DNA from 3 places in the Nocardiopsis sp. NPDC055551 genome. Region 1 is predicted to be linked to each of the others. Evidence: riboswitches for the same ligand, from Rfam matches in the RefSeq annotation. Region 1 holds a riboswitch; each other region holds the start of a gene.

Region 1 (9,455 bases):
TACTGCGGTACCTGGCCCGGCGGGGGCTGTTCGACCTGAAGGGCGACCGTTTCGCCCTCACCGAGGTGGGCTCGGCCCTGCGCGCGGACCACCCGTACTCGCGGCTCGGCTGGTTCGCGGGGGACGGCGCGCACGGACGGGCCGACGAGTGTCTGTCCGAGCTGGCCGAAGCACTGCGCACGGGCAGGAGCGCCTACTCACTGCACTTCGAGGGGTCGGACTTCTGGTCCGACCTGTCCGCCGATCCGGCGCGGTCCCGCTCCTTCGACGAGCTGATGGGGACCCGCATGGTGGAGAAGGCCCACACCCTGGCCGGCATGTTCGAGTGGAACGCCTTGGACCATCTGGTGGACGTCGGTGGTGGGGACGGCACCCTGCTGCGCACCCTGATGGAGCGTTTCCCTCGCCCTCGCGGGACCGTCCTGGACCTGGCCGGCCCTGCCGAGGCCGCCCGCGCGAACTTCCGTGCGGCCGGTCTGGACGGGCGGGCCGACGCGGTCCAGGGCAGCTTCTTCGATCCCCTGCCCGAGGGCGGGGACGCCTACCTGCTGTGCTGGATCCTGCACGACTGGGACGACGCTTCGGCCGTGCGGATCCTGCGCCGCTGCGCGGAGGTGACGGGGGCGGACGGTCGGGTCCTGGTCGCCGAGTACACGGGCGGGGACGAGGTGAGCGAACTCGACCTTCGTATGCTCGCCTACTTCAACGGCCGGGAGCGGGACACCTCGGCACTGGTGCACCTCGCTGAACAGGCGGGACTCGGTCTCGCGGGGAACCATGTCTCAGAAGGCGTCTCCTTGTTGGAGTTCACGAGGCGCCTGCCAACGTGATCTACGTCACACACCACCCTCGTCACCATTGGTAACGCGCACACCACCCGAACGACCGCACTCCACCCATTGACGCGCACTCGCCTCCCCTGGCTCCATGGGTCCACCTCTTCAACCCGCTACTGAGGAGAAGTACGACTCATGATCAATCGCAGGCTCTTCCTGGGCGGGGCGTCGATCGCCGCCGCCACTCCCCTGCTGAGCACCGTCGGCTGCGCCGGACAGCCCCAGGCGGCCAGACCGGTCAACAACGCCTCCAATGTGGGAGCGCTCCCGGTCAGCGTGACCAACAACAGCGGTCGATACGGAGACGACGAGGTCCTCCTGTACATCGTCGGCACAGACCTGACGACCGACCAGCACTGCTGGGTCGACTCCTCCGGCACGCCCCACCCCGTCAGCCTCGACGACAACACCGACGACGGCTTCACGGACTACTCGATCCCCCTGGGCGCCCTCCCCGCCGACATGACGCTCCCGTACATGTCCGGCCGGATCTACCTGGCCCTGGGCGGCAAGCTCGGCATCCGCATCGTGGAGGACGGCAACGGAAACCCCGCCCTCCAACTGCCCGCCGGCTGGGTCGAGGAGGACGACTCCTTCGACGTCCTGCACGACACCGTGGAGTTCACCCACAACGAGGACGGGATGTTCTGCAACACCTCGATGGTGGACCAGTTCAGCGTGCCGATCGGCATCCGTCTGACCGGTGACGACGACCAGAGCACCGGGTTCCTCCTGCCCGGTGGTCGCGACGCGATCTTCGAGACGCTCGCCGCCGACCCGGAATTCTCCCCGCTGGTCTTCGAGGACCGCATCATCGCTCCGGGGCACGGTCTGGACAGCGGTCACTTCCCGACCGATTACTTCGATCCCTACATCGACCAGGTGTGGTCGCACTACGCGGGCACGGACCTGAGCGTGACCACCAACGCCGGCACCTTCACCGGGCGGGTGGAGGGCGACGAGCTGCTGTTCGACGGCGGGGTCTCGCCCATCGCCAGGCCCAGCACCCGGGACGTGCTGTTCTGCGACGGCGCCCTGGCCGCCCCCAACGACGGGATCACCGGACCGGTCGCCGCCATCGTCGGTGCCGCGCTCAACCGTTCCACCCTGCTGGACTCCGCCCAGCAGCCCACGAACGACCCGGCCGAGTTCTACCTGAACGAGATCGCCAACCACTACGCCGCCGTCTTCCACGAGCACACCGAGGACGGCAAGGCGTACGGGTTCGCCTTCGACGACGTGGAGGACTTCGCGTCCTACGTCCAAGATCACGGAGCCACCGGCCTGGAGATCACCCTCACCCCGTTCTGACCAGGGACGGAACGGAAAGGAGAGGCGTCCCGCCACCCACGTCGAGTCCACGTGGGCGGCGGGGCGCCTTTCGCCTATGTCTCCGGCCGCGACCGTTCGCGCACGGTCTCCACGATGGCGGAGAAGTCCCTCGGCTCACCGTCCAAGGCGTCGGCGAAGGCACGATAGACCTCGGCGGCCCGACCGCCGATCCGCGCGTCCACCCCGGTCTGTTCCAACGCGCTCATGGCCAGCCCCAGGTCCTTGGCCATGAGCGTGGCCGCGAACCCCGGCTCGTAGTCGTTGTTGGCCGGACTGGTGGGCACCGGACCGGGAACCGGACAGTAGGTGGTCAGCGACCAGCACTGTCCGGACGCGGTGGACATGACGTCGTACAACGCCTGGTGGGTCAGGCCCAGACGTTCCCCCAGCACGAACGCCTCGCTCACCGCGAGCATGGACGCGCCCAGGACCATGTTGTTGCAGATCTTCGCGGCCTGGCCGCCACCGGGGCCGCCGCAGTGCACGACCCGCCCGGCCATCGCCGACAGCAACGGTTCGGCACCGGGCAGGTCCTCCGCCTCGGCCCCCACCATGAACGTGAGGGTCCCGGCCTCGGCACCGGACACGCCCCCGGAGACGGGGGCGTCCACGGCCCGATGCCCCGCCTCGACGGCGGCCGCGTTGGCCGCACGGGCGTCGGCGACGTCCACCGTGGAGCAGTCCACGAAGAGCGTGCCGGGGCGGGCGGCGGCCAGCAGCCCACCGTCGGCCCCTTCGGTGCCTCGGTAGGCGTCGAGCAGGTGGCGCCCGCCCGGCAGCATCGTGATGACCACGTCGACCCTGGACACCGCCTCGGCGGCCGATGAGGCGACCCGGACCCCGCTCCGCTCGGCACGGGTCAGGGCGTCGGGGACCAGGTCGAACCCGATCACCTCGTGCCCGGCGGCCACCAGGTTGGCGGCCATCGGGCCGCCCATGTTGCCCAGTCCCACGAAGGCGACGGCGCTCATACGCGGCCTCCGGGGTCCTTCAGACCGAGTGGACCGTCCGGCGCGGGCGCGAACGCCGACTCGACGACGGCCGCGTCGACCTCCGCCAGAGTGGCCGGGGACCACTTCGGCGAACGGTCCTTGTCGATGACCTGCGCCCGGATGCCCTCCACCAGGTCCGGCCAGGTCAGCGTGGCGCAGGAGACCCGGTACTCCTGTTCCAGGACCTCCTCCAGCGAGCCCAGGGCCCGGGCGCGGCGCAGCGCGGACAGGGTGGTCTTCACCGAGGTCGGCGACTTGCCCTCGATGGTGTCGGCCGCCTTGGCCGCCTCAGGGTCCCCGTGGGCGCGCAGCCGTTCGACGATCTCCTCGGCGGTGTCGGCGGAGTAGCAGGAGTCGATCCACGAGCGGCGGTCGGCGAGGGTGCCCGCCGGGGCGATCTCCGCGAACCGACCCACCGCCTCGGTGACCGCGCTCTGTGAGTCCGGGCCGGCGAGCGTGGCGGTCAGCTCGGGCAGCCGTTCGGAGGGCACGAAGTGGTCGGCCAGGCCGACGTACAGGGCGTCGGCGGCCCCGATCGGCGTGCCGGTCAGCGCCAGGTGGGTACCGGTCTCCCCCGGCGCCCGCGACAACAGGAAGGTGCCGCCCACGTCCGGGACGAACCCGATGGTGGTCTCCGGCATGCCCACCTTGGAGCGCTCGGTGACCACACGGACTCCGCCATGCGCGGACACCCCGACACCGCCGCCCATGACGACGCCGTCCATGAAGGCGACGTAGGGCTTGGTGTAGTGGGCGATGTGGGCGTTGAGGTGGTACTCGTCCCGCCAGAAGCGGGCGGCTCCGTCGTCGCCGTCGATGGCGCTGGAGCGGATGGCGCGGATGTCGCCGCCCGCGCACAGGCCGCGGTCGCCGGCGCCGTCGACGAGCACCACGGAGACGGACTCGTCCTTCTCCCAGGAGTCGAGTGTGTCGGCGAGCGTCCGGACCATGTCGTGGTCGAGGGCGTTGATGGCGCGTGGCCGGTTGAGGGTGGCGTGGGCCAGCCCCTTGTCGACGCGCAGGAGCACCGTGTCTTCAATGGCGTTGGACATCAGGCGGCCCCGGTCAGTCCGCGAGCGATGATCAGGCTCATGATCTCGTTGGTTCCTTCCAGGATTCGGTGCACCCTCAGGTCGCGCACGATCTTCTCAATTCCGTATTCGGCGAGGTAGCCGTACCCCCCGTGCAATTGGAGGGCGTGGTCGGCGACGGTGTAGCCGGCCTCCGTGGCGAACCGCTTGGCCATGGCGCACAGGTGCGCGGCGTCGGCGTCACCGGCGTCCAGAGCCGCGGCGGCCCGCCACAGCAGGGAGCGCGCGGCCTCCAGTTCGGTGGCCATCTCCGCCAACCGGAAACGCAGCGCCTGGGCGTTGATGAGGGGGACCCCGAAGGCCTCACGGTCACCCAGATAGGACACGGTGTCCTCCAGGGCTCGCCGGGCGCCGCCCAGTGAGCAGGCGGCGATGCCGAGACGGCCGCCGTTGAGGCCGTTCATGGCGATACGGAACCCGTCGCCCTCCGCGCCCAACCTCCGGTCGGCGGGCAGGCGAACCCCGTCCAAGAGGACCTGTCGGGTGGGTTGGGCGTTCCAGCCCATCTTCGCCTCGTCGGCCCCGAAGGACAGCCCGGGGTCGTCGCGGTGCACGATGAACGCGGAGACGCCGGTGGCCCCGTTGCCGCCGGTGCGGGCCATGACCACGTACACCTCGGAGGCGCCCGCCCCGGAGATGAACTGTTTGGTGCCGGACAGAACGTAGTGGTCGCCGTCGCGGACCGCCCGGGTGGTGAGGGACGCGGCGTCGGAACCGGCTTCGGGTTCGGTCAGGCAGTAGCTGCCCAGGGCCTGCATGGTGCACAGGTTCGGCAGCCACCGGACGCGCTGGGCGTCGTCGCCGTAGCGGTCGATCATCCAGGCGACCATGTTGTGGATCGACAGGTACCCGGCCACGGACGGACAGCCGGTGGCCAGCGCCTCGAAGGCGAGGACACCGTCCATCCTGGTCAAGCCGGTGCCCCCGAACTCCTCGGAGACGTAGAGACCGCCCATACCGAGTTCGGCGGCCTTGCGGAGCACGTCGACGGGAAAGTGCCTGGCCTGGTCCCACTCGACGGCGTGCGGTGCGAGGTGTTCGTCGGCGAACGCGCGGGCGGTCTCGGTGAGGGCGCGCTGTTCGTCGGTGAGGGCGGCGTTCATCGCACGACCGGAATCGTGAACTCCGCGCCCTCCTTGACCCCGGAGGGCCAACGCGAGGTGACCGTCTTGGTCCGGGTGTAGAAACGGATCGAGTCCGGTCCGTGCTGGTTGAGGTCGCCGAAGCCGGACCGCTTCCAGCCACCGAAGGTGTGGTAGGCGATCGGCACCGGGATGGGCACGTTCACGCCGACCATTCCGGTGTTCACCCGGTGCGAGAAGTCACGAGCGGTGTCCCCGTCACGGGTGAAGATGGCGACTCCGTTGCCGTACTCGTGTTCGCTGGGCAGACGCAGGGCCTCCTCGTAGTCGGCGGCGCGCACCACCGACAGCACGGGTCCGAAGATCTCCTCCTGGTGGATCCGCATGTCGGGGGTGACCCGGTCGAACAGCGACGGACCGGCGAAGAAGCCCTCCTCGTGGCCGGGCACGGTGTGGCCGCGACCGTCCACGACCAGGTCGGCACCCTCCTCCACGCCCAACGCGACGTATTCGTCGACCCGTTGGAGGGCTTCCCGCGAGACCAACGGGCCGAAGTCCGCGTCGGGGTCGTCGGAGGCACCCACCCGGAGCCCCGCGATGCGGTCCTTGAGCTTGGCGACCAGCGCGTCGGCGGTCTCCTCACCCACCGGGACCGCGACGGAGATCGCCATGCAGCGTTCACCGGCCGACCCGTATCCGGCTCCGATCAGGGCATCCGTGACCTGGTCCAGGTCGGCGTCGGGCATGACGATCATGTGGTTCTTGGCGCCGCCGAAGCACTGGGCGCGCTTACCGTGGGCGGTGGCCGTGGAGTACACGTATTGCGCGATGGGGGTGGAGCCCACGAACCCGACGGCGGCGATCCGCGGGTCGGTGAGCAGGGTGTCCACGGCCTCCTTGCCACCGTTGACCACGTTGAACACACCCGGGGGCAGCCCGGCCTCGACGAACAGTTCCGCCAACATCAACGGCACGGAGGGGTCGCGCTCGGACGGTTTGAGCACGAAGGCGTTACCGCAGGCCAGCGCGGGCGCGGCCTTCCACAGCGGGATCATGGCGGGGAAGTTGAACGGGGTGATGCCCGCGACCACGCCCAGGGGTTGGCGCAGGGAGTGCACGTCGATGCCGGTGCCGGCGTTGTCGGTGAACTCGCCCTTGGACAGGTGCGGAATGCCGGCGGCGAACTCCACCACTTCCAGGCCCCGTTGCAGGTCACCGTGGGCGTCGGCGATGGTCTTGCCGTGTTCGGCGGACAGGGCCTTGGCGATGTTCGCCCGCTCGTCCTCGACCAGTTGCAGGAAGCGGAGCAGGACCCGGGCCCTGCGCTGCGGGCTCCAGGAACCCCATTCGACCTGTGCCCGCTCGGCGTCGGTGATGATCTGCTCGGTCTCGGTCCGGTCCGCGAGCGGCACCCGCGCCTGGACCCTTCCGGTGTTGGGATCGTAGACGTCGCCGAAGACGCCCGACCGGCCGTGGACCTTCTCGCCCTGCACGAAATGCGTCAGCTCGCTGACCATACGTGTTCGCTCCATCCTCGTGGATCACACGGTTCCTTGGCCGCGGGCGGTGACCTGACTTCCGAGGAGTTCCCCCGGTCACAGTGGCGGGACCGCGCCGGACTCGCACCGGCTTCCCCGCTCCGCGGTGGGGCCACCATATAGTTGGACGTCCTAATAAATCCAGACCCCTCGACCCGGTACTTGGTGTCACCCCACTCGCGCCCGGTAGGCTCTGCGACTTGTGACCGCCAAGGACGACACCCCCGCCGGCAGACCCCTCGCCCTCACCCCCGCGTGGCGCACCGCCCGCGCCGACCTGCACGTTCTCCTGGTGATCCACAGCCTCACCGCCGCCACCCGCATCGCCGACGTGCTTCCGGCCCTGTACGACCCGCGCGTGCAGCTCTACTGCACCCGGACCACCGGCGGTGTCTTCGCCAACGGTCTCGACGAATACCTCCGAGAAACGCAGATCCGGCACATCTCCTGGGAAAAGGCGAAGGAAACGGAATTCGATCTCGCGATCACCGCGAGCCTCGGGGACGACCTTCATGAATTAAAAACAAAAATCCTGCGCATTCCCCATGGCAACGGTTATAATAAAAAATGGTCGCAGGAGTCAGGAGTCAGGAGTCAGGAGTCAGGAGTCAGGAGTCAGGAGTCAGGAGTCAGGAGTCAGGAGTCAGGAGGTCTTCGGGCTCTCCGACGACACCCTCAAACACCAGGGACGGCTGGTCCCCAGCTCCATCGCCCTCTCGCACGGCGAACAGTTCGACCGCCTCGCCCAAGGCTGCCCCGACGCGCTCCCGCTCGCCTTCCTCTCCGGTGATCCCTGCTACGACCGGCTGCTCGCCGGAGTGCCCCACCGACTCACCTACCGAAAGGCCCTCGGCCTACGCCACGGCCAGAAACTCATCACCGTCAATTCCACTTGGAACGACGAATCCCTCTACGGAAGCCACCCGGGCGTCATCACCGAATTGCTCGCCCGGCTTCCCTACGACCACTACCGGGTCGCGCTCGTCCTGCACCCGAACGTCTGGTCCTCCCACGGGCCGCGCCAGATCAGAATCTGGCAGGACGAGGCCCTCCGTTCCGGCCTCCTCCTGATCCCACCCCACGAGGGCTGGCGGGCCGCCGTCATCGCCGCCGACCTCGTGCTCTCCGACCACGGATCCGTGAGCGTCTACGCCGCCGCCCTCGGCCGGCCCGTCCTCCTCAGCGCCGACGGCCGGGACTCCGTCGACCCGGACTCCGCTCTGGGACGGCTCTACGAGGTCGCCCACCCGCTCGATCCCCACGCCACCCTCGTGCCCCAGTTCAAGCAGGCCGAGAAACTACGCGAACTCACCCACGAGACCGCCCTCACCTGGGTGAGTTCCGCCCCGGGTCGGGCCCTCGACCTCATCCGCGCCGAGGCCTACCGCCTCATGGGCGCCGCTCCCCCACCCGGCCGGCCACGCCTCCTGGCCCCACCGGAGCCCGAGGTCCAGAGCCCGGAGCCGACCTCCCTCTGGGTCCGGGTACGGCCTACCGACGACGGCCTGGCCGTGTATCGCGGCCCCGCACCGGAACCCGGTGGTGTCCTCATCTGCTCCGACGCCGAGATGGACCACCGACTCGCCGCGGCGGCCGACGTCCTCACCATCGCCGAGGACGCGTTGCCCGCCGACGAACGCCTGTGGTCCGAGACGGTGTTCGCGCACCGGCCCGGCGCCCTGCTCACCACCGTGTACTCGGCCGAAGAGGTCCGCCTGCGCACTCGCGACGGGTCGCTCCTGCGGGTTCGCTTCACCGGCCCCGTCGACGACCCCGGCCTGGTCACCGGTGTGCTCGCCGAACGTCTGGTCACCTCCGGCCACGCACCCGCTCCGAAGATGCTCGCCGCCCTCACCCCGCTCCACCTGCGAGTTTCCGAGGAACGAACCCTCACGATCCCCTTCGAGACGGCCAAGGGCTGAGTTCTCCGTTTTACCGGACACGGGCCGGTCACTTTCTGTAGTTTCCTGTCATGCCCGGATTCGAACACGAGCTCCAGGTACGCCTGCTCCAGAGTCGAAGCTGAACGCTGCGGCACGGAAAATGTGGGAGGACCTGATGGCGACCGGTACCTACGAGTGGCAGAGCGACTTCGCCCGCAAGTACGTCGGCCAAGGCCGTGAAGAGGGTCGTCAAGAAGGCCGCGAAGAAGCCCGTGCGGAAGGCAAGCAGGAAACGCTGATCCGTTTCCTGGAAGCCACCTCGGCGACCATCAGTCTCGACTCACGGCGACGCATCGAGGAGTGCGACGACATCGGCCGGCTCGATGACTGGCTGGACAAGGCCTTCAAGTCCCGCATCACCGACGCCGACGAACTCTTCGACTGACCTGGCGCGGCCGGGTCCGTTCAGGCCCGGCCGTCGATCTTGTCCCGAACACGGCCGGCGGCAGCGGCGGCACCGACCAGCTCGAAGACCTCCACCGCCCGTTCCCACCGCTCCCCCGATCCCCGACCGAGGTCGCCGAGGCGCTCCAGGACCTTGCCGACCTGGTAGGCGCGGTTGGCGGACACGAAACGGTCCAGGGCCTCCTCCAACAATCCGATCGCCTGGTCGGGGTGCTCCTCTGCGATGATGCGGGCCT
Region 2 (9,455 bases), on a different contig from region 1:
CCTCTGGTTGGAGTACGCCACGCCCTACGCCGGCAGCGACTCCGTCGAGGGCGCCTCGTCGGACTACCAGGACTCCCTCGCCAACTACACCGGTGGTAGCGACTACTACCCGGAGGAGAACCTGGAGGAGGAGAAGGAGATCGACGGTCTCGGCGATGAGGCGCACCTCATCATCACCGAGAACATCATCCTCGACGACCCCGCCCCCACGGCGATCATGCTGGTCCGTTCGGCCAACATGAACATCGAGATCACCTACCAGGTCTCGGACTTCGAGGGCTCCGACCTGACGATGGTCGACGACGTCGAGGCCCTGCTCACCAACTCCGCCGAAGAGGCGATCGCCCTGCTCGGCGCCGAGTAGGAAATCACCGGCTCCTCCCCGGAAGAAACGACGAGAGGGGGCCGCGGCTTCGTGCCGCGGCCCCCTTTTCGTGCGTTCGGGGTGGGATCAGAGGTCGGCGCGCACCCGGCGGGCCGCCTCCACCATGTTGCGCAGCGCCTGCTCGGTCTCGGTGTAACCGCGCGTCTTCAGACCACAGTCGGGGTTGGCCCACAGGTTCGCGGCGTCCACGTGCGAGACCGCCAGTCGCAGCGAGGCCTCGATCTCCTCGACCGAGGGCACCCGCGGCGAGTGGATGTCGTACACGCCCGGACCGATCCCGCGCTTGTAACCGCGCTCGCCCAGGGCCTCCACGAGCTCCATGCGCGACCGGGCCGCCTCGACGCTGGTGACGTCGGCGTCCAACGCCTCGATCCCGTCGACGATCTGGTTGAACTCCGAGTAGCACATGTGCGTGTGGATGGTCGTGCTCGACGCGACCCCGGAGGTGGCCAGTCGGAACGAGTCGACCGCCCACTTCAGGTACGCCGCCCGCTGTTCCTCGCGCAGCGGAAGCAACTCGCGCAGAGCCGCCTCGTCGACCTGGATGTGCCGGATGCCGGCCCGCTCCAGGTCGGCGACCTCGTCGCGCAGCGCCAGACCCACCTGGCGGGCGGTCTCACCCAGCGGCTGGTCGATACGCACGAACGACCAGGCGAGCATGGTGACCGGACCGGTCAGCATGCCCTTGACCGGCTTGTCGGTGCGCGACTGGGCGTAGGTGATCCACTCCACCGTCATCGGCTCGGGACGCGAGACGTCCCCGAACAGGATCGGCGGGCGCACGCACCGCGAACCGTAGGACTGCACCCACCCGTTCTCGGTGGTGGCGTAGCCCTCCAGCTGTTCGGCGAAGTACTGGACCATGTCGTTGCGCTCGGGTTCGCCGTGCACCAGCACGTCCAGACCGATCTCCTCCTGGAGCGCGATGACCCGGTCGATCTCCGCGCGCAGGAGCGCCTTGTAGTCCTCGGTGGGCAGTTCGCCCCGCCGGTGCGCGGCGCGGGCGCGACGCAGCTCGGCGGTCTGCGGGAAGGAGCCGATGGTGGTCGTGGTCAGCGGTCGCAGGGCGGCCACGTCCCGATCCTGGGGACGCTCGTAGGCGTCCGGGCCGAGGGCGTCCAGGCGGGCGCGCACCCGGGCGTCGGTGAAGGACGCGTCCCGCGGCTCGGACGCGCCCTGGTAGTCGGCGTCGGCTCCCTCGGAGAGCACCCGACCGAGCAGCGCGACCTCCCTGGTCTTCTGCTCGGCGAAGGCCAGGGTGGAGCGCAGCTCGGGCGCCAGTGAGGTCTCGGCGTCCAGGTCGATGGGCACGTGCAGCAGCGAGCAGGAAGTGCTCACCGTGAGCTCGTCGGTCAGGGCCAGGAGGGTGCCCAGTTCGGCGACGGCGGCCGGCAGGTCGGTGCGCCAGACGTTGCGGCCGTCCACCACGCCCGCGACCAGGCGGGTGGAGCCCAGCCCCGAGACGGCGGTGAGGTCGGAGGCACCCTCGGAGTCGGTGACCAGGTCCAGGCCCACGGCCTCGACCGGAGAGTCCTTGAGCACGCGCAGGGCGGCGGCGCCGATGGAACCGAAGTAGGTGGACACCAGGAGCGAGGGACGCTCGGTGAGCGACCCCAGGCGCTGGTAGGCGCGCTCCAGGTGGCCGACGGCGGCGCGACCCTCGTCGGTGGCCAGGATCGGCTCGTCGAGCTGGACCTCGGTGACGCCCGCGGCCGACAGGTCGCTCAGGAGCTTGGCGTAGGCGTCCAGGAGCTGGTCGAGGAGCTCGATGGGCTCCCAGCCCTCGGGAGCGTCCTCGGCGGCCTTGGCCAGCAGCAGGAAGGTCAGCGGACCGACCAGGACCGGGCGGGTCTGGAAACCGGCCTCGGCGGCCTCACGGAACTCGGCGAGGGGCTTGTCGCCGACCAGGCGCGGGCGGGTGCTCGGGGAGAGTTCGGGGACCAGGTAGTGGTAGTTGGTGTCGAACCACTTGGTCATCTCCAGCGGCGGCGCGCCCTGCTCGCCGCGGGCGAGGGCGAAGTAGCGGCGCAGCTGCTCGTCCCGCTCCTCTGCCTGGGCCGGGGAGGTGAAACGGGCGGGCACGAGGTCGAACAGGACCGCTGTGTCCAACACCTGGTCGTAGTAGGAGAAGGTGTTCGACGGGATGTCGTCCACTCCGGCCTCGCGCAGTCGGGCGTAGACGCCCTTGCGCAGGTCGGCGGCGACGGCGTCGAGTTCGGCGGCCGTGGTGTCGCCCTTCCAGTAGGACTCACTGGCGCGCTTGAGTTCGCGGGCGGGGCCGATGCGCGGGTAACCGTGGACCGTGGAGCGCACGGACGGCCCGGAGGCCGCGGGGTTGCTGACCATGAAGCTTCTCTCCCTCGTCGAAAGCCGGGTACCGGCCACGAGAGCGGGGCGAGGAGCGCGGCACGACGAGGGGCTCACCCGGGGCGCACGTGCCTGACGACCTCGGCCCTCCCTCGGGGCGCGGGACCACCGGCGGCACAGGCGCACCACCGGGTGGAGGCAGGTCTTCGGACTCGTGGGCGTTTCCGACGTCGTGCGCCGGTCGTCCTAATGATCACCGCTTCCCGGTTTTCCGACTTTTCCGGTCGGATCACCAGTGCTTATGGCGACGCTCGTTCCCACATACCGCTGCGGGGCAGTCCCGGATTCGCACCGGGTTCCCTCTTTCGACACACTCCGACCGACCGGAGCGGGCTCCGGGAGTCGATGGTGGGAGTGTGTACCTTCCACGCCTGCAAGTATAGGGAGCACCCCCTTCGCCCCTGCACCCGGCGTGACCCCTTGGCCCGGAGCACACCAGCGAACCCATTTCGTGTGCCCGGCATCACACCCGATACCAGCGTTACGCGAAAGACCCCCGTCCTTTCGCGAACGTTCGTCTGACGATGAGCGTGGAGAGCCCCCAGGTGAAGCAGCAAGACGGTCCCAGCATGGCCCCCGACCGCCCCGTTCTCACGGCAGCGATCGCGATGGTCGTCCTCTTGGGACTGGTGCTGTCGGCGACACGACCACCGGGCCTGCCCGAGGACGGAGTCATCGAGAGCATCACACGGAACGTGGCGGTGGACACCGACGACGACCTTCCGGCGGAAGGTTCCGAGGAGGGGACGACCGTGGTGGACACGGCCGCGCTCCCCGGCACCGAGGAGGCCTCGGTCGACTACGAGGGCGACAGTGAGGTGGCCGTCGCCTACCCGGCCATCCCCAACGCCGACCCCCTCACCGACTTCCTGGACCGCACCCTGACCGACCAGGTGCACGCCTTCGACGCCGCCAACCCCGGCGCGGCCTCCTTCGAGGGCGAGTGGCGGTTGACCGCCGCCGGTGACGGGGTCGTGGGCGTGCGGATCACCACCACCGAGACCGACTCGGAGGAGACCCGCGTCGGTCACAGCACCTACTGGTACGAGACCGACGACGGCTCGGTGCACGGTTCCAGCGGCCTGCTCGCCGGACAGGACGAGCTGGCCGCGCTCAACGACCGCGTACTCGAAGAGGTCCCGGACACCGTGGCGGCGGTGTCCCTGTACCCGATCAGCGGCCTTTACGACTCCCTCGCGTTCAGCCCCGAGGGCGACCTGATCGTGGAGTTCGACGATGGACAGGTCGCGCCCACCTCCGAGGGTCGCGTCGGCGTCGTGATCGAACGCGACGAGGCCGAGGAACTGCTGTCGGAGTTCGGGGTGCGGGCGCGCGACGCCGCGACCAAGGGCGTCGAGGAGTTCACCGTGGCCGCGGCCCCCGAGGCGGAGAAGGATGGCACCGGCGTCGCCTCCCCCGGTGAGATCTCCCCCGTCGACGACGGGATCGACTGCACCGACCCCGAGACGCGCTGCGTGGCGCTGACCTACGACGACGGCCCCGGCGGCCGGACCTCGGAGCTGCTGGACACACTCGCCGAGCACGACGCCAAGGCGACCTTCTTCGTCACCGGCCACCCGGTGATGGAGGACCCGTTCACGGTGCGCCGCACCTACGCGGAGGGCCACGAACTGGCCAACCACACCCTGGCCCACCCCGACCTGGCCACGCTCGGCGCCGGAGGCGTGCGCGCGGACCTGGACCCGGTCCAGGCGCTGGTGTACCGGGAGACCGGATACACGATGGACCTGATGCGTCCGCCCTACGGTTCCACCAACGACACCGTCGCCCAGGTCACCGAGGAGATGGGCATGGCCCAGATCCTGTGGAGCGTGGACACCAACGACTGGAAGGACCGCAAGGCCGGTGTGGTCGCCGACCGGGCCGTGGACGGCGCCTCGGACGGGGCGATCATCCTGATGCACGACATCCACGACACCACCATCGACGCGTCCCGCGAGATCGTCCGTGAGCTGGACGAGCAGGGCTACACCATGGTGACGGTCTCGCAGTTGCTCGGCACCCCGGAGCCGGGTCGCAGCTACGTCGACGGGGTTCCGGAGGAGCCCGAGGACGAGGAGTCCGAGGGGGCCCAGGGGGCCGCCGAGGACGGCTGACGGGGATCCTGGGATTACCGGGCCCGGGGCGCTGTCCACATGTGGACAGCGCCCCGGGCCCGGCGTTCTTCTCCCCTATGTTGCTCCCATCAGGTGCGGGAGCATCCGCTTTCAGGGAGAGGGAGCCGGGTTTGTCGTCGAGCGAGAACGCACCGGGACACACCACCGCCCGACGTCGTGGGAGCGGTGGGGGACGGCTCTGGCCCGGATCCCTGATGGTCGCCCTGGCCCTCCCCCTCGCCGCGTGTACGCAGGACCCGGCGGGCGGCGGCGACCCCGAGTCGATCGGAGTCCTGTCCGCGGAGATCGGTGACGGCGTCCGGGAACGGACGACCGGCGCGGAGGGGTACGAGGATCACCACCACGTCCCGGAGGCCGAGGTCGCGGTCTCCCTCCCCGAGTTCGCGAACGCCGAGCCCTTCACCGAGACCCTCGCGGCCCGAGCCGACGACGAGGTCCAGGACTTTCGCGCGGGAACCCGCGACCCGGTGAGCCTGGACATCGACTGGGAGCTGGTGGCCGCCGCCGACGGAGTGCTCGGGGTGCGACTCCTGCGCACCGAGGAGGACATGCACGGCCTTCGCGAGGGCTATTCCACCTACTGGTACGACGGGACCACCCGGCACACCGCCTACTCCACCGAGCTGCTCGCCGGGCAGGAGGAGCTGGACGCGCTCAACGACATCGTCCGCGAAGACCTCTCCGAGGACGTGGAGGTCGACCCCGACTCCCTGTTCCCCGTCCTGCGCACCTACGACTCCATCGGTTTCAACGGCGACGGCGACCTGGTGGTGGAGTTCGACGACGGGCACCTGTCACCCGTGGAGGAGGGACACGTGCCCTCCGCCGAGTTCGGCCGCAAGGTCGTGGTGGTCGACCACGAGACCGCCGCGCCGCTCCTGTCCGACCTGGGCGAGCGGGCCAGGGAGGCCTCCCTTGTGGACGAGACCGATCTGACGCTGCCCACCGCCGAGGACGACGACGCGCAGGACCCACCGCCGCCCGGGGTGTTCGTCCCCCATGTCCCGGACGTGGACTGCTACGACGGCGAAACGCGTTGCGTGGCGCTGACCTTCGACGACGGTCCGGTAGAGGCCACACCACACCTGTTGGACATCCTGGCCGAGGAAGAGGTCACCGCGTCGTTCTTCCTGAACGGAGGCCCCACCCTCACCCGGCCGGGGGTACTGCGTCGCGCCTACGCCGAGGGCCACGAGATCGCGAGCCACGGCGACGTGCACGACCCGATGAACCGGATGGAAGCCGAGGAACTGCCCGCCCAGGTCGCGGCGGTGGGAGCGATGATCCGCAGGCAGACCGGGCACACGGTGGAGCTGTTCCGGCCACCGTTCGGCGCCACCGACGAGGACGTGCACGGGGCCATCGCCGAGCAGGAGCTGGTGGAGACCATGTGGACGGTGGACAGCCAGGACTGGGAGGACCTGAAGCGCGACGAGATCGTGGAGAACGTGATCGGCCGGGTCGAGCCGGGCGCGGTGGTACTGATGCACGACCCGCTGCCCGAGACGCTGGCGGCCGTCCCCGAGATCATCGAACGCCTGCGGGGACTGGACTACGTGTTCGTCACCTCGACCCAGGCGATGGGCCACCCCGAACCCGGCTACAGCTTCCCCGAGGACTGGGACGGCGACTGGTGACCGGTCGCCGTCCCGGGCGTCAGCCGGCCTCGGTGGTCTCCGGGACCACCTTCAGGGCGGGGGCCGGGGCGTCCACACCCACGGCCTCCTGGATCGACCGGTAACCGGCGGCACGCACCAGGCGGGCCAGCCCACGGTGGATGCCGCGCGGCCACAGCGGACCGCCATAGATCAGACCGGTGTAGCCCTGCACCAGGGTCGCCCCGGCGCGGATGCGCGCCCAGGCGTCCTCAGGGGTCTCGATACCGCCGACGGCCACCAGGGTGACGCGGTCGCCGACCTTGGCGCGCAGCCGGCGCAGCACCTCCAGGGAACGCGTCTTGAGCGGGGCACCGGACAGGCCGCCGGCGCCGGCCTCCGTCACCCGCTCCTCCGGGGCGTCCAGCCCCTCCCGGGAGATGGTGGTGTTGGTGGCGATGATCCCGTCCAGGCCCTCGGCCAGGGCCAGGTCGGCGACGGCGTCGACGTCCTCGTCCGCCAGGTCGGGGGCGATCTTGACCAGCAGCGGCAGCGTGGGGCGGCCGGCCTCGACCAACGCCGCGCGGACCGCGGCCAGCAGGGGGCGCAGCTGTTCCACGCCCTGGAGGTTGCGCAGGCCGGGAGTGTTGGGCGAGCTGACGTTGACGACCATGTAGTCGGCGTAGCGGGCCAGTCGTAGGGCGCTGAGCGCGTAGTCGGCGGGAGCCTCGGCCTCCGGGGTGACCTTGGTCTTGCCGATGTTGACCCCGAGCAGGGGACGTTCCCGACCTGCGCGGCCTGCCTGGCGCTCCAGACGGGCCTGCTCGTGGTGCAGCCGCTCGGCGACCAGGGCCGAACCCTCGTTGTTGAAGCCCATCCGGTTCACGATGGCGCGGTCCTCGACCAGGCGGAACAGGCGGGGCCGTGGGTTGCCGGGCTGCGGGTGGGCGGTGACGGTGCCCACCTCCACGTAGCCGAAGCCGAGCGCGGCCAGGCCGCGTGGGCTCTCCGCGTTCTTGTCGAACCCGGCGGCCATGCCCAGGGGGCCGGGGAAGTCCCGGCCCAGGGCGTGCACGGTCAGCTCGGGCTCGCGCGGCCCCAGGACCCGGGTCAGGGTCTCGGCCACGCCGGGGATCGCGGTGACTCCGCGCAGTGCGGCGAAACTCAGCTTGTGGGCCCTCTCGGCGTCCATGTGCCGAAGGACCGAGCTGAAGAGGATCTGGTAGAACACGGCTATCCGTTTCCGTCGCCCTCGCGCTCTGCGAGGAAGCGTTCGAGTTCCGCGCCGAGTTCGTCGGCGGTGGGCAGGCCTACTTCGTCCTCGCCCAGCGGGGAGCCCGGGGTGTCGCCCTCGGAGCGCGAGGACATGATGTCGTCGTACTGGCGTTCCAGGTTGGTGACCACACGCTGGATCTCCTCGGAGGACGCTACCTGCTCGGCGATCTCCACATCGGTGGTGGCCGCCGTCTCCTCCACCTCGGTGGTGGACACGGCCAGTCCGGTGGCCCCGGTGACGTAGCCCAGGGCCGCGATGGCCGCGCGCGGGTACTGGGACTGGGACAGGTAACTGGGTACGTGGACGGCGTAGCCGATGAAGTCGTGGCCGCTCTCGCCCAGGCGGAACTCCAGCAGCGACACGGCGCTGCCGGGCACCTCGACCCGACCGATCCAGGGTGTGTGACCGGCGACCAGTTCGGGGCGGGTGGAGTGCGGGGTGACCGTCACCGGGCGGGTGTGCGGAACCGCCATGGGGATCCCATGGGTGCTGACGGACAGCGAGACGGTGAAACGGTCGACCAGCCGCTGGACGGCGGCGACGAACAGCTCCCACTCACGGTCCGGCTCGGGGCCGTGCAGGACGAGGAAGGGCGCGCCCTCGTCGTCGTGCATCCGGTACAGGGCCAGTTTGGGCGCCGTGTAGTCGATCCAGGTGTTCTCACGGAACGTCATCGATGGGCGACGGTCGCGGTAGTCCACGAGCCGGTCGGTGTCGAAGGTCGCGATCTCCTCGGCGGAGAACCGTTCGAAGAGCAACTCGGCCATCTGACGTCCCGCGTGTCCGGCGTCGACGAAGCCGTCCAAACAGACCAGCATCGCCTGCCCGGCGACGTCGTCGAAACCGGGATGGAGTTGGTACAGATCTGCGGGGTCACGCACCGGATTCTCGTCTCCAAAGGGGTCGGGAACGCAGGACGGCACTCACACCGACATCGGTCCGAGATGTTCCGTTTCGATGTCCTTCGGGGCTACCGCACCCTGCGTTTCCACAATACCGACCCGCCCCGACCAACGACCGGCCTCGACCCCCTCCGGGTGACCACGGACACACCGCGGCCACCCCACGGGCGGGTCCCGGCGCGAACTCAGCGTTGTTCGGCCACCCGCATGCTCCGCAACCGGTTGAGGACGGCTGCGATCTCCTGCCTGCGCGGCAGCGCGTAGTCCCCGGCGAAGTCCTCACCGAGCAGGGTCACGCCCCGCTCGGCCAGACCCTCCTCCAGGGAGTCCAGGGCCTCGGCCAGGGTCCTCCCACCGTCCAGGTGGCCACCGGCCACCAGGGCGCGCAACGCCAGCCCCGCTCCGGTGATCTGCCCGGCGTCGACGAACTGCTCCACCGCGCGCACGTCGATGTCGCTCTCGCCGAACACCAGCACGTCCATGTCGCGTCGCTTGAGCTTGGACCGCCCCCGGTCGGTGCGATCGTCCACCGACGCGCGGTCCACGATGCGGGCGCGTGGCAGCGCGAACTCCGCGTCGGTACGATCCCGGGCCAGGTCCCGGGCACGTTCGGTCACGTCGTGCGGGTGGTAGGCGTCCAACATGATCACGTGGTCGGCCACGTCGAAGTAGTCGCCGCTGCCGCCCATGACCAACACGGTCGAGACCCCGTGCTCTCGGCGCAGCGGGCGCACCAGGTCGACGAAGGGCACCAGGGGTTCGCGGTCTCCGTGCACCAGGGACTGCATGCGT
Region 3 (9,455 bases), on a different contig from region 1:
GGCCTTCTCCAATACGGGACCACAGCCCGCCTTCGGGGCGGGCACCGGTCCACAGGCCTCGTTCGCGCCCGACCCGCAACAGGCTCCACCCCATAGAAACCCTCCCGCCCCCGACCCCAGGTTCGGTGGCGGACACGGCGAGGAGCAGGGGTTCGGAGGTGGGGCGGACACAAACCCTACCTATGGGACCAGTACGGCAACTGACACCGCGCACAGCGGTGGCGCCGCGCCCCGTTTCGGGGAACGGCGACCTACTGGTCCCGAGTACGACGGCCGATTCGGCCCCGGCGGTTACCAGGAATCCACTCACAGTCCTGGATATGCCCAACAGACGGGGCTCGGCGCGCATACCGTTGATGATGCGGTGCACATCGCGCACAAGGAAGGGAACGACTTCGCGGAGTCGATCGCACGCGAGGCGCCGGTCCTTTGGGTGGAGGCCGTCCTCGCCCGCAGGCCCCGGATGCCCTCGGACCTGGAGGCTCGTCTGCTCCAGGGATCCTCGCTCCCGATCGACCACCTGCTGCGCGACGAGGTCCGAGATGGACTGCGCCAGGGGTTCTGGCAGGCCTTGGAGCGTGCCAGGCCCTGATCGGTGGGTGGGGAGAGCGAGTTGGGATGGGGCGATGCGGTTGACCCACGTGACGACGGCAGAACTCGACCGGTTGGAATTCCACGCCGTCCGATCCGGTGAACACGGCCGGACCGCCGCCCGACTACTGGACCTGGCCAACAGCGTCGACGCCGGTAGCGAGGTCACGCGGGCGGAGCTGTTCGTACGCGCCGGAGAACAGTGGGAGATCGCCCAGGAGTTCGAACGCGCCTGTTCCGCCTATCAGCGGGCCATAGACGATGGTGGCCCCACCGTGGTCGACGCGCACGCCCTCAGCGCCGGCGCCCTGTTGCAACTGGACGAGCGGCAGCAGGCCGAGGGGCACCTCAAGCGGCTGGAGACCGGTGAACCGGTCGGATTGCCCACCCACATCCACGTCACCGAGGCGTTGTACGCCCACGACGACCTGGAGGGCGCCGAACGGTGGGCCACCGTGGGCGCCCGACGACACGCCGGGCGCCCACAAAGTCCGTGCGATCGGGATCTGTTCCTCGAACTCCTGCGGATCCGATTTCGGATCAGGGCCGACCTCGGGCTGGCGGAGGATGATCTGGACCTCCTTCTCGACCAGGAGTGACCGCGCGATCCGACGAGATCGTAGGCGATCGGAGCGGGCGGCCTCCGGTTCGGTCGTCCCGCGCGTGTCCCGTGGTGGCGGGTTTCGGGGTGGGGCGGCGGCGCGGGTCGAGCACCGACAGACCGGGATCGGCCGGCCGCGAGTGAGGTTTCCTACCCTGCCCAGAGGTGCCGTGGCGGACACCCGGGCGAGGTGCCGGGTGCGTTCGTCCCGGGAACGTCCTAGGCTGTGACGCGCCCCCTTCGGGGACCCCTCCCGATACCGTCGCACAGCCCCGTTCCGGCGCTTTCATACCACGCCCGGGAGGCGTGTTCGACGACCGTCGAAGAATCTGAGAAATCAGCGACACGCCATCATCTTGCGGTGTTCCAAGCCGCCATCCCCTAGATGTAGTATCTGTCCCGCTGGTGGTTCACCGGGCTCGCAAGGGGCCGGTGACGCGAGAGGGAACCCGGTGCGAGTCCGGGACTGCCCCGCAGCGGTGAGTGGGAACGAAGGTCGTCACGCGCACCGGGAACCCCCGAAAGGTCCCGGGAAGCGACGGCTCGGTAGGGCGCCCACGAGTCCGAAAACCTGCCATCGGCACACACCCCCAGGTGTGTACAACGTCGGGGCTTCGAGGGAGAGTCGCCGCGACCCGACGATGGACCGCACGCATCCGGTGCGGCGATCCATCGTTGTGAGCCGCACGCTTGTCACTTGTGCCCCCGCACCCCCACCGGGACTCTTTTACCGAGGTTGGAGCCGCTGTATGACCCTTGACGTCGAGGCCGTGCCCGCATCCGTTCGGCCCGGACCGAACAACGAGGGCGGTCGTCCCGCCGCCGTCGACCGGATCGAGCATGTCGTGGCCGAGGCCTGTGCGCGGCTCTCCGGCGTTTCGGCGGAGAAGGTCCTGACCGAGGCGCGTCGCGGGTTCTACCCGGGCATCGCCGACGCCGAGGTCGAGCTCGGCGTCGTCATGGCCGCCCGCAGCTTCGTCGAGGTCGACCCGAACTACTCCTACGTGGCCGCTCGCCTGCTGCTGGACAAGCTCCGCACCGAGGCCCTGAGCTTCATCGGCGGCGCTCCCGAGACCGCCACCCAGGCCGACATGGCCGAGGGCTACGCGGGCTACCTGGCCGCCTACGTCGGTCGTGGCATCGACCTCGGGCAGCTCGACCCCGCCCTCGCCCGGTTCGACCTGGGGCGTCTGGGCAAGGCCCTGCACCCCGAGCGCGACGAGCAGTTCACCTTCCTCGGCATCCAGACCCTGTACGACCGCTACTTCCTGCACAGCGACGAGGTCCGCTACGAGCTGCCGCAGGCGTTCTTCATGCGCGTCGCGATGGGTCTGGCCCTCAACGAGGACGACCGTGAGGCCCGCGCGATCGAGTTCTACGAGCTGCTGAGCTCGTTCGACTTCATGGCCTCCACGCCCACCCTGTTCAACGCGGGCACGGTGCGCGCGCAGCTGTCGTCCTGCTTCCTGACCACGGTCGGCGACGACCTGCAGGACATCTTCCACGGCATCAGCAACAACGCCATGCTGTCCAAGTACTCGGGCGGTCTGGGCAACGACTGGACCCCGGTCCGCGGCCTGGGTTCCCACATCAAGGGCACCAACGGCAAGAGCCAGGGCGTCGTCCCGTTCCTGAAGATCGCCAACGACACCGCGGTCGCGGTCAACCAGGGCGGCAAGCGCAAGGGCGCGGTCTGCGCCTACCTGGAGACCTGGCACATCGACATCGAGGAATTCCTCGACCTTCGCAAGAACACCGGTGACGAGCGCCGCCGCACCCACGACATGAACACCGCGAACTGGGTTCCGGACCTGTTCATGCAGCGTGTGGAGGAGCAGGGCACCTGGACCCTGTTCTCGCCGGACGAGGTCCCGGACCTGCACGACAAGTACGGCAAGGACTTCGTCGAGGCCTACGAGAAGTACGAGGCCGAGGCCGAGGCCGGTCGTATCAAGGTCTCCAAGAAGATGCCCGCCGTGGACCTGTGGCGCCGCATGCTCACCATGCTGTTCGAGACCGGCCACCCGTGGATCACCTTCAAGGACCCGTCCAACCTGCGTTCGCCGCAGCAGCACAACGGCGTGGTGCACTCCTCCAACCTGTGCACCGAGATCACGCTGAACACGAACAAGGACGAGGTCGCGGTCTGCAACCTCGGTTCGGTGAACCTGCCCCAGCACGTGGGCCCGGACGGCGTCGACGTCGAGCGTCTGCGTCGTACCGTCCGCACCGCCGTGCGCATGCTCGACAACGTCATCGACGTGAACTTCTACACGATCCCCGAGGCGCGTCGCGCGAACATGCGTCACCGCCCCGTGGGTCTGGGTCTCATGGGCTTCCAGGACGCCCTGTTCAAGATCCGCACGCCCTTCGCCTCCGAGGGCGCGGTGAACTTCGCCGACGAGAGCATGGAGCTGATCAGCTACTACGCCATCGAGGCCTCCATGGAGCTGGCCGCCGAGCGCGGCTCCTACGAGAGCTTCGACGGTTCGCTGTGGAGCCGCGGCATCCTGCCGATCGACTCCCTGAGGCTGCTGGCCGACTCCCGCGACGGTGCCCTGGAGATGGACCGCGGCGAGACCCTGGACTGGGACTCACTGCGCGAGCGCGTCAAGACCACCGGGATGCGCAACTCCAACGTCATGGCGATCGCGCCCACCGCGACCATCGCCAACATCACCGGTGTGAACCAGTCGATCGAGCCGGTCTACCGGAACCTGTTCGTCAAGTCGAACATGTCCGGTGACTTCACCGTCGTCAACGACTACCTGGTCCGCGACCTCAAGGAGCGGGGCCTGTGGGACGACGAGATGGTGTCCGCGCTGAAGATGCACGACGGCAGCCTCGGTGAGATCGACCGGGTCCCGGACGACCTCAAGGCGCTGTACGCCACCGCGTTCGAGGTCGACCCGACCTGGCTGGTGGACGCGGGTTCGCGCCGTCAGAAGTGGATCGACCAGGCCCAGTCGCTGAACCTGTACATGGCCGCGCCCAGTGGTAAGAAGCTGGACACCCTGTACCGTCGCGCCTGGCGCTCCGGGCTCAAGACCACGTACTACCTGCGTTCGCAGAGCGCCACCCACGTGGAGAAGAGCACGCTGAAGGGCACCGACGGCCGCCTGAACGCCGTGTCGGCCACCCCGACGCCGGCCGCCGCGCCGAGCCCCGTCGCGACCCCGAGCCCGAGCCCGAGCCCGGCCGCGACCCCGAGTCCGGCAGCGAGCCCCCGCCCGGCCCCGGCCCCGGTCACCGAGCCCACGGAGCCCGAGGACGAGTTCGAGATCATCGAGGACCAGGCGTGCAGCATCGATGACCCCGAGTGCGAGGCCTGCCAGTAGGAACGCCCGGGGCCGGCGGGCGACCCCCGCCGGCCCCTCCTCGCCCCTCCACTCCCGTAGACGACCCGGTACGACCGGAGAACGGAACACGAGCATGACCGCGGTTTCCGAGAACAACGCCGCCTCCACCGGTCTCGGTGAGATCCAGCGTGACGCCGAGCGCGTGAACGTCGACGACAAGGCGATGATCAACGCCCGCGCCGACGTGAACCAGCTGCTGCCCCTCAAGTACACGTGGGCGTGGGAGAAGTACCTGTCGGGGTGCAACAACCACTGGATGCCCACCGAGGTCGCCATGCAGGCCGACATCGCGCTGTGGAAGTCCAAGGACGGGCTGACCGACGACGAGCGCCTCATGCTCAAGCGCAACCTCGGTTTCTTCGCCACCGCGGAGTCCCTGGTCGCCAACAACATCGTCCTGGCCGTGTACCGCCAACTGACCAACCCGGAGTGCCGCCAGTACCTGCTGCGCCAGGCCTTCGAGGAGGCCGTGCACACCCACACCTTCCAGTACATCTGCGAGAGCCTGGGCCTGGACGAGGGCGAGCTCTTCAACATGTACCGCGAGGTCCCGTCCATCACGGCCAAGGACGCCTGGGCGCTCAAGTACACCCAGAACCTTGAGGACCCGGAGTTCCGCACCGGCACGCCCGAGGCCGACCAGGCGTTCCTGCGGGACCTGGTCGCGTTCTACGTGATCTTCGAGGGCATGTGGTTCTACACCGGCTTCGCGCAGATCCTGTCGCTGGGCCGCCGCAACAAGATGGTCGGTATCGCCGAGCAGTACCAGTACATCCTGCGCGACGAGTCGATCCACCTGAACTTCGGCATCGACGTGATCAACCAGATCAAGATCGAGAACCCGCACCTGTGGAGCGAGGAGTTCCAGGCCGAGGTCCGGCAGATGCTGATCGACGCCTGCGAGCTGGAGGTCTCCTACGGCCGCGAGACCATGCCGCGCGGTGTGCTGGGGTTGAACTCCGAGCTGTGCGAGAAGTACATGCACTTCATCACCGACCGGCGCGCCGAGCAGATCGGCCTACAGCCCATCTTCGGTGAGACGGAGAACCCGTTCCCGTGGATGTCGGAGATGATGGACCTCCAGAAGGAGAAGAACTTCTTCGAGACCCGAGTGATCGAGTACCAGACGGGTGGCGGCCTGGACTGGGACTAGATCCTCTTCCCGGGAGAGACCTCTCCCTCCACGGCCCGGGGCGGGCGCGCGCCCCGGGCCGTTCGCGTGCCCGAGGAGGGTGCCCGGGTTCCTGGCCGGTTCCGGTAACGCGCTGACCGGAGGAGGCCAGAACCCGAACGAAGTCGCGTCGCCCGCGTCGAAACCGGGTGCGACCAGGAAGTTCCTGGCGCGGAGGGGAGCGACGTGGAACATTACTTCGGTGCTGAGCGGCACCGGACGCTGCGGGAGGAAGTACGCGGGTTCGCACGGCGGGAGGTGGAACCCCGGGTCCCCGAGATGGAGCGACGCCGTCGCGTCGACAAGGGCCTCTCCCGGCTGATCGCCGAGCAGGGCTGGCTCGGGGCGACCGTGGACCGAGGCTACGGCGGGATGGGACTCGGACACCTGGCCAAGACCATCATCATCGAGGAACTCTCCAGGGTCAGTGGGGCGATGGGCGCCATGGTCCAGGCCTCCCAGCTGGGGGTCGCCAAGATCGTGCACTTCGGCGACGAGGCACAGCGTTCGACCTGGCTGCCCGAGGTGGCCGCGGGCCGTTGCATGCCCACGATCGCGGTCACCGAGTACGGCTCCGGCGGGCACGTCCTCGGGATGACCACCAGCGCGGTGCGCGACGGTGACGAGTACGTGCTCAACGGGCAGAAGGTGTTCGTGGGCAACAGCCACGTCGGTGACCTGCACGGCGTGGTGGCCCGGACCGGCCCCGGATCGAAGGGCCTGTCGGCGTTCCTGGTCGAGTCGGACCGCCCCGGTTTCTCCCTGGGCCGGCACGAGGGCACGATGGGGTTGCACGGCTTCAGCTTCGGTGAACTGCGCTTCGAGGACTGCCGGATTCCGGCCGCCAACATGCTGGGTTCGGAGGGTGATGGGCTGTCGGTGGCCTACTCGTCCAGCGTCCTGTACGGGAGGGCCAACCTGGCCGCGGTGGCCCTGGGCATCCACCGCGCCCTGGTCGAGGAGACCAGCGCCTATGCCCGCCGACAGCATCGCTACGGCAAGCCGCTGGCCGAGGTCCCGGCGGTCAAGCTCAAGCTGGGCCAGATGCAGTCCCGGTTGATGGTGGCGACGCTGTCGCTCTACCACGCGGTGTCGTTGCTGGACCAGGGTCTGCCCTGCGATCACGAGCTGATCAACGCCAAGCTCGTCAACGTGGAGTACGCGCTGGACACCGCGCGCAACGCCATGGAGGTCCACGCGGCCCGCGGTCTGTACACCGACAGCCCCGTCGAGCGGTACCTGCGCGACGCCCACCACATCTTCGCGCCGGCCGGCACGAGCGACGTCCAACTCCTGCGGTTGGGAGAGGTCGCGTTGGGCACCGACAAGGGTCAGTGGTCCGAACGCCTGGCGGGTCGGCTGAGGACCGCACCGGAGCCGTTGCTCTCGGTGGGCTGACATGAAGTGCGGGGGTGGGAGGGGAAGAGACCGCCCCCGCCGGTCAGGTCAAAGGTAGGCCCTTTGAAAATGCCATCAAAGAGGCACGAAGAATGACACTCGATACCAGATTTCCCGCCGAAAGGAAACGGTCTGGTCACCACATGGGAACGGTTTGACAAACTGAAAGGATGTCCGGTTTGGGGCTCGCGTGGCAGGTGTTGCTACGCTACCGTTCCGATCATCACTTCCCGCCGATCCAGTGCGTGCTTGCTTTCATCGCTTGCTGCCCGTGATCCGTTCCGGGCTGCCAAGTCATCATAGTCCATAATATGAGATCGCCCGGGCGCTGTGCGGGAAAAGGCCAAAGTCAACGAAGACCAAGGGCAGGGTCGGCGCATGTTCGAAACACACATGGGGAACTCCCAAGACTTCTTCGGTAGGTGGCGCAAGTCGCACTACTCCTACGACATCGGTGCCTGCTGTGAAGTGCTCAACCTGACCTCAGGGGAATCATTCTTCCGTGACTCCGTTCACCCGGAGGATGCGCAGTTGAAGTTCGAGAACCGTGAGTGGACGACCTTTCTCGCGGTTTCGAAGGGATCCTTCTAGCTCTTTCGGTGTTGGGGCCTGACAGGTCCCGGGACGCGACCTCCCACCCGGAGTGTTCCGAGTGGGAGGCGGTAAAGGCCGTTTGTTGGGTAGGGAGCGCGGGGTAGGTTCCTGCGTGCCCCGAGCCCGGTATTCGAAGCGGAGCCGCACGGTGTCCGACACTTCACACCACAATTCCCTCGAACATCTTGGACAACATGAACCCGCCAGGGTCGAGTCACGGATTTCGTGGGTGTCCGGCCAAGCGGTCCAAGCCAGGGACGTCCACGGTGGTGTTCATTTCCATGGCTCCAGCGGCGTTCTACCGCGCCAGGCCATCCCCCGTGAGCTGCCCAGCGACGTACACGGCTTCGTCAACCGTGTCGCGGAACTCAAGACCCTCGACGTCCATCTCGATGATCATGACATCGGTGATTTGCGTGGGACCCTGCTCCACACCATCGTGGGCACTCCCGGAGTAGGGAAGACAGCACTGGCCCTACATTGGGCCCACCGAGTCCGGCGTCGCTTCCCCGATGGGCAGCTCTACTCCGACCTTCGGGGATATGGCACCGGCCGACCGGTCTCAGCGGACCAGATCTTGGACCGCTTTCTACTCGCACTCGGAGCGACAGCGGACGTCGTTCCACACGATGTCGATGGCAAAGCGGGTCTGTTCCGATCTCTCATCGCGGACCGTCGCATTCTCGTCATCCTGGACAACGCGGCGACCACAGCCCAATTACGTCCTCTGCTTCCAGGGACATCCACCTGTGCCGTACTGGTAACGAGCCGCGACAGGCTGTCCGGTCTGGTGGCGCTGGAGGGGGCACGACGCTTGACGGTTCGGGCTTTGGAGTCCGCTGAAGGAGTGGCCCTCTTGGAAGGGGCCGCCGCCCGGCACCGTCCAGATGATTCTCCGGAGGAAGTCGCCGAACTGGCCCGACTCTGTGGTCACCTTCCTCTAGCGTTACGAGTCGCGGCTGAACGCGCGGTGAGCCGCCCGTACATGCCCTTGGGCGACCTCCTGAGGGACCTCCGGGACGAGTCCACCTTGTGGACCGTTTTGGCGAGCGAACCCGAGGACGAGTCGCACGTTGTTCGTTCGGTTTTCTCCTGGTCCTATCGGCCCTTGCCTGAAGAGACGGCTGGAGTATTCCGTTCCCTGGGCCTGTACCCGGGGGTGACCTTCGGGACGAACGCGATCGCCGCACTCTGCGGAATGTCCACGACGGTGGTTCGCCATGCGTTGGACGCTCTCGTAGGAGCCCATCTGGTCGAGCAAACGGATGCCGATCTTTACCAAGTCCATGATCTGCTGCGCTCCTTCGCGTTGGACAGGGCGCGAAACGAGGATCCCGAAGAGAAGAGGCGTACCGCTTTGGAGAACTTGGCCCATTGGTACCTGTACTCCGCTGACGCCGCGGCCCGGGCCACCGACTCCCACCTGCGTCATCACGATCTGGGTGGGGTTCCGAGGCCGGAGACGGAGGTGCCCACCTTCTCTGGTCACCAGGATGCGCTTCGCTGGTTCGATCGTGAGTCCCTGAACATGTCCGCACTCGTGGAGGCCACGGCCGAAGCCGGACTGGACGCGCTCACTTGGCGGTTTCCCGTCATCCTGCGCCATGTGTACGTCTTCTACGCCTGCGGCTCCGAGTGGGAACGAATGATCGAATCGGGGATGATCGCGGCCACTCGCGAGAGGAACAGGGAAGCAGAGGCCGATCTACTCGAAGCATCGGGCATGGCCTGTGTGCAAGGC

The links. Region 1 has a riboswitch for cobalamin ahead of ACWGSK_RS18055 (CoA-acylating methylmalonate-semialdehyde dehydrogenase). Riboswitches for the same ligand answer to the same signal wherever they lie in the genome.
Region 2: another riboswitch for cobalamin. It lies ahead of metE (5-methyltetrahydropteroyltriglutamate--homocysteine S-methyltransferase); the one in region 1 lies ahead of ACWGSK_RS18055 (CoA-acylating methylmalonate-semialdehyde dehydrogenase).
Region 3: another riboswitch for cobalamin. It lies ahead of ACWGSK_RS16720 (ribonucleoside-diphosphate reductase subunit alpha); the one in region 1 lies ahead of ACWGSK_RS18055 (CoA-acylating methylmalonate-semialdehyde dehydrogenase).

Annotation. Positions count from the first base shown of each region.
Region 1 is NZ_JBSHJJ010000009.1:240,840-250,294, reverse strand. It holds gene ACWGSK_RS18080 (methyltransferase) at 1-830, shown strand, start outside; gene ACWGSK_RS18075 (beta-1,3-glucanase family protein) at 972-2,147, shown strand; gene mmsB (3-hydroxyisobutyrate dehydrogenase) at 2,222-3,139, opposite strand; gene ACWGSK_RS18065 (enoyl-CoA hydratase/isomerase family protein) at 3,136-4,212, opposite strand; gene ACWGSK_RS18060 (acyl-CoA dehydrogenase family protein) at 4,212-5,354, opposite strand; gene ACWGSK_RS18055 (CoA-acylating methylmalonate-semialdehyde dehydrogenase) at 5,351-6,850, opposite strand; adenosylcobalamin (AdoCbl) riboswitch at 6,848-6,998, opposite strand; gene ACWGSK_RS18050 (hypothetical protein) at 7,417-8,793, shown strand; gene ACWGSK_RS18045 (hypothetical protein) at 8,930-9,199, shown strand; gene ACWGSK_RS18040 (hypothetical protein) at 9,220-9,455, opposite strand, start outside.
Region 2 is NZ_JBSHJJ010000006.1:271,029-280,483, reverse strand. It holds gene ACWGSK_RS13380 (DUF3558 domain-containing protein) at 1-364, shown strand, start outside; gene metE (5-methyltetrahydropteroyltriglutamate--homocysteine S-methyltransferase) at 452-2,731, opposite strand; cobalamin riboswitch at 2,873-3,095, opposite strand; gene ACWGSK_RS13370 (polysaccharide deacetylase family protein) at 3,277-4,869, shown strand; gene ACWGSK_RS13365 (polysaccharide deacetylase family protein) at 5,085-6,527, shown strand; gene ACWGSK_RS13360 (quinone-dependent dihydroorotate dehydrogenase) at 6,547-7,722, opposite strand; gene ACWGSK_RS13355 (proteasome assembly chaperone family protein) at 7,719-8,642, opposite strand; gene ACWGSK_RS13350 (ABC-ATPase domain-containing protein) at 8,849-9,455, opposite strand, start outside.
Region 3 is NZ_JBSHJJ010000008.1:246,910-256,364, forward strand. It holds gene ACWGSK_RS16710 (NYN domain-containing protein) at 1-592, shown strand, start outside; gene ACWGSK_RS16715 (hypothetical protein) at 627-1,190, shown strand; cobalamin riboswitch at 1,579-1,785, shown strand; gene ACWGSK_RS16720 (ribonucleoside-diphosphate reductase subunit alpha) at 1,942-4,530, shown strand; gene ACWGSK_RS16725 (ribonucleotide-diphosphate reductase subunit beta) at 4,625-5,704, shown strand; gene ACWGSK_RS16730 (acyl-CoA dehydrogenase family protein) at 5,909-7,120, shown strand; gene ACWGSK_RS16735 (DUF397 domain-containing protein) at 7,499-7,711, shown strand; gene ACWGSK_RS16740 (ATP-binding protein) at 8,154-9,455, shown strand, end outside.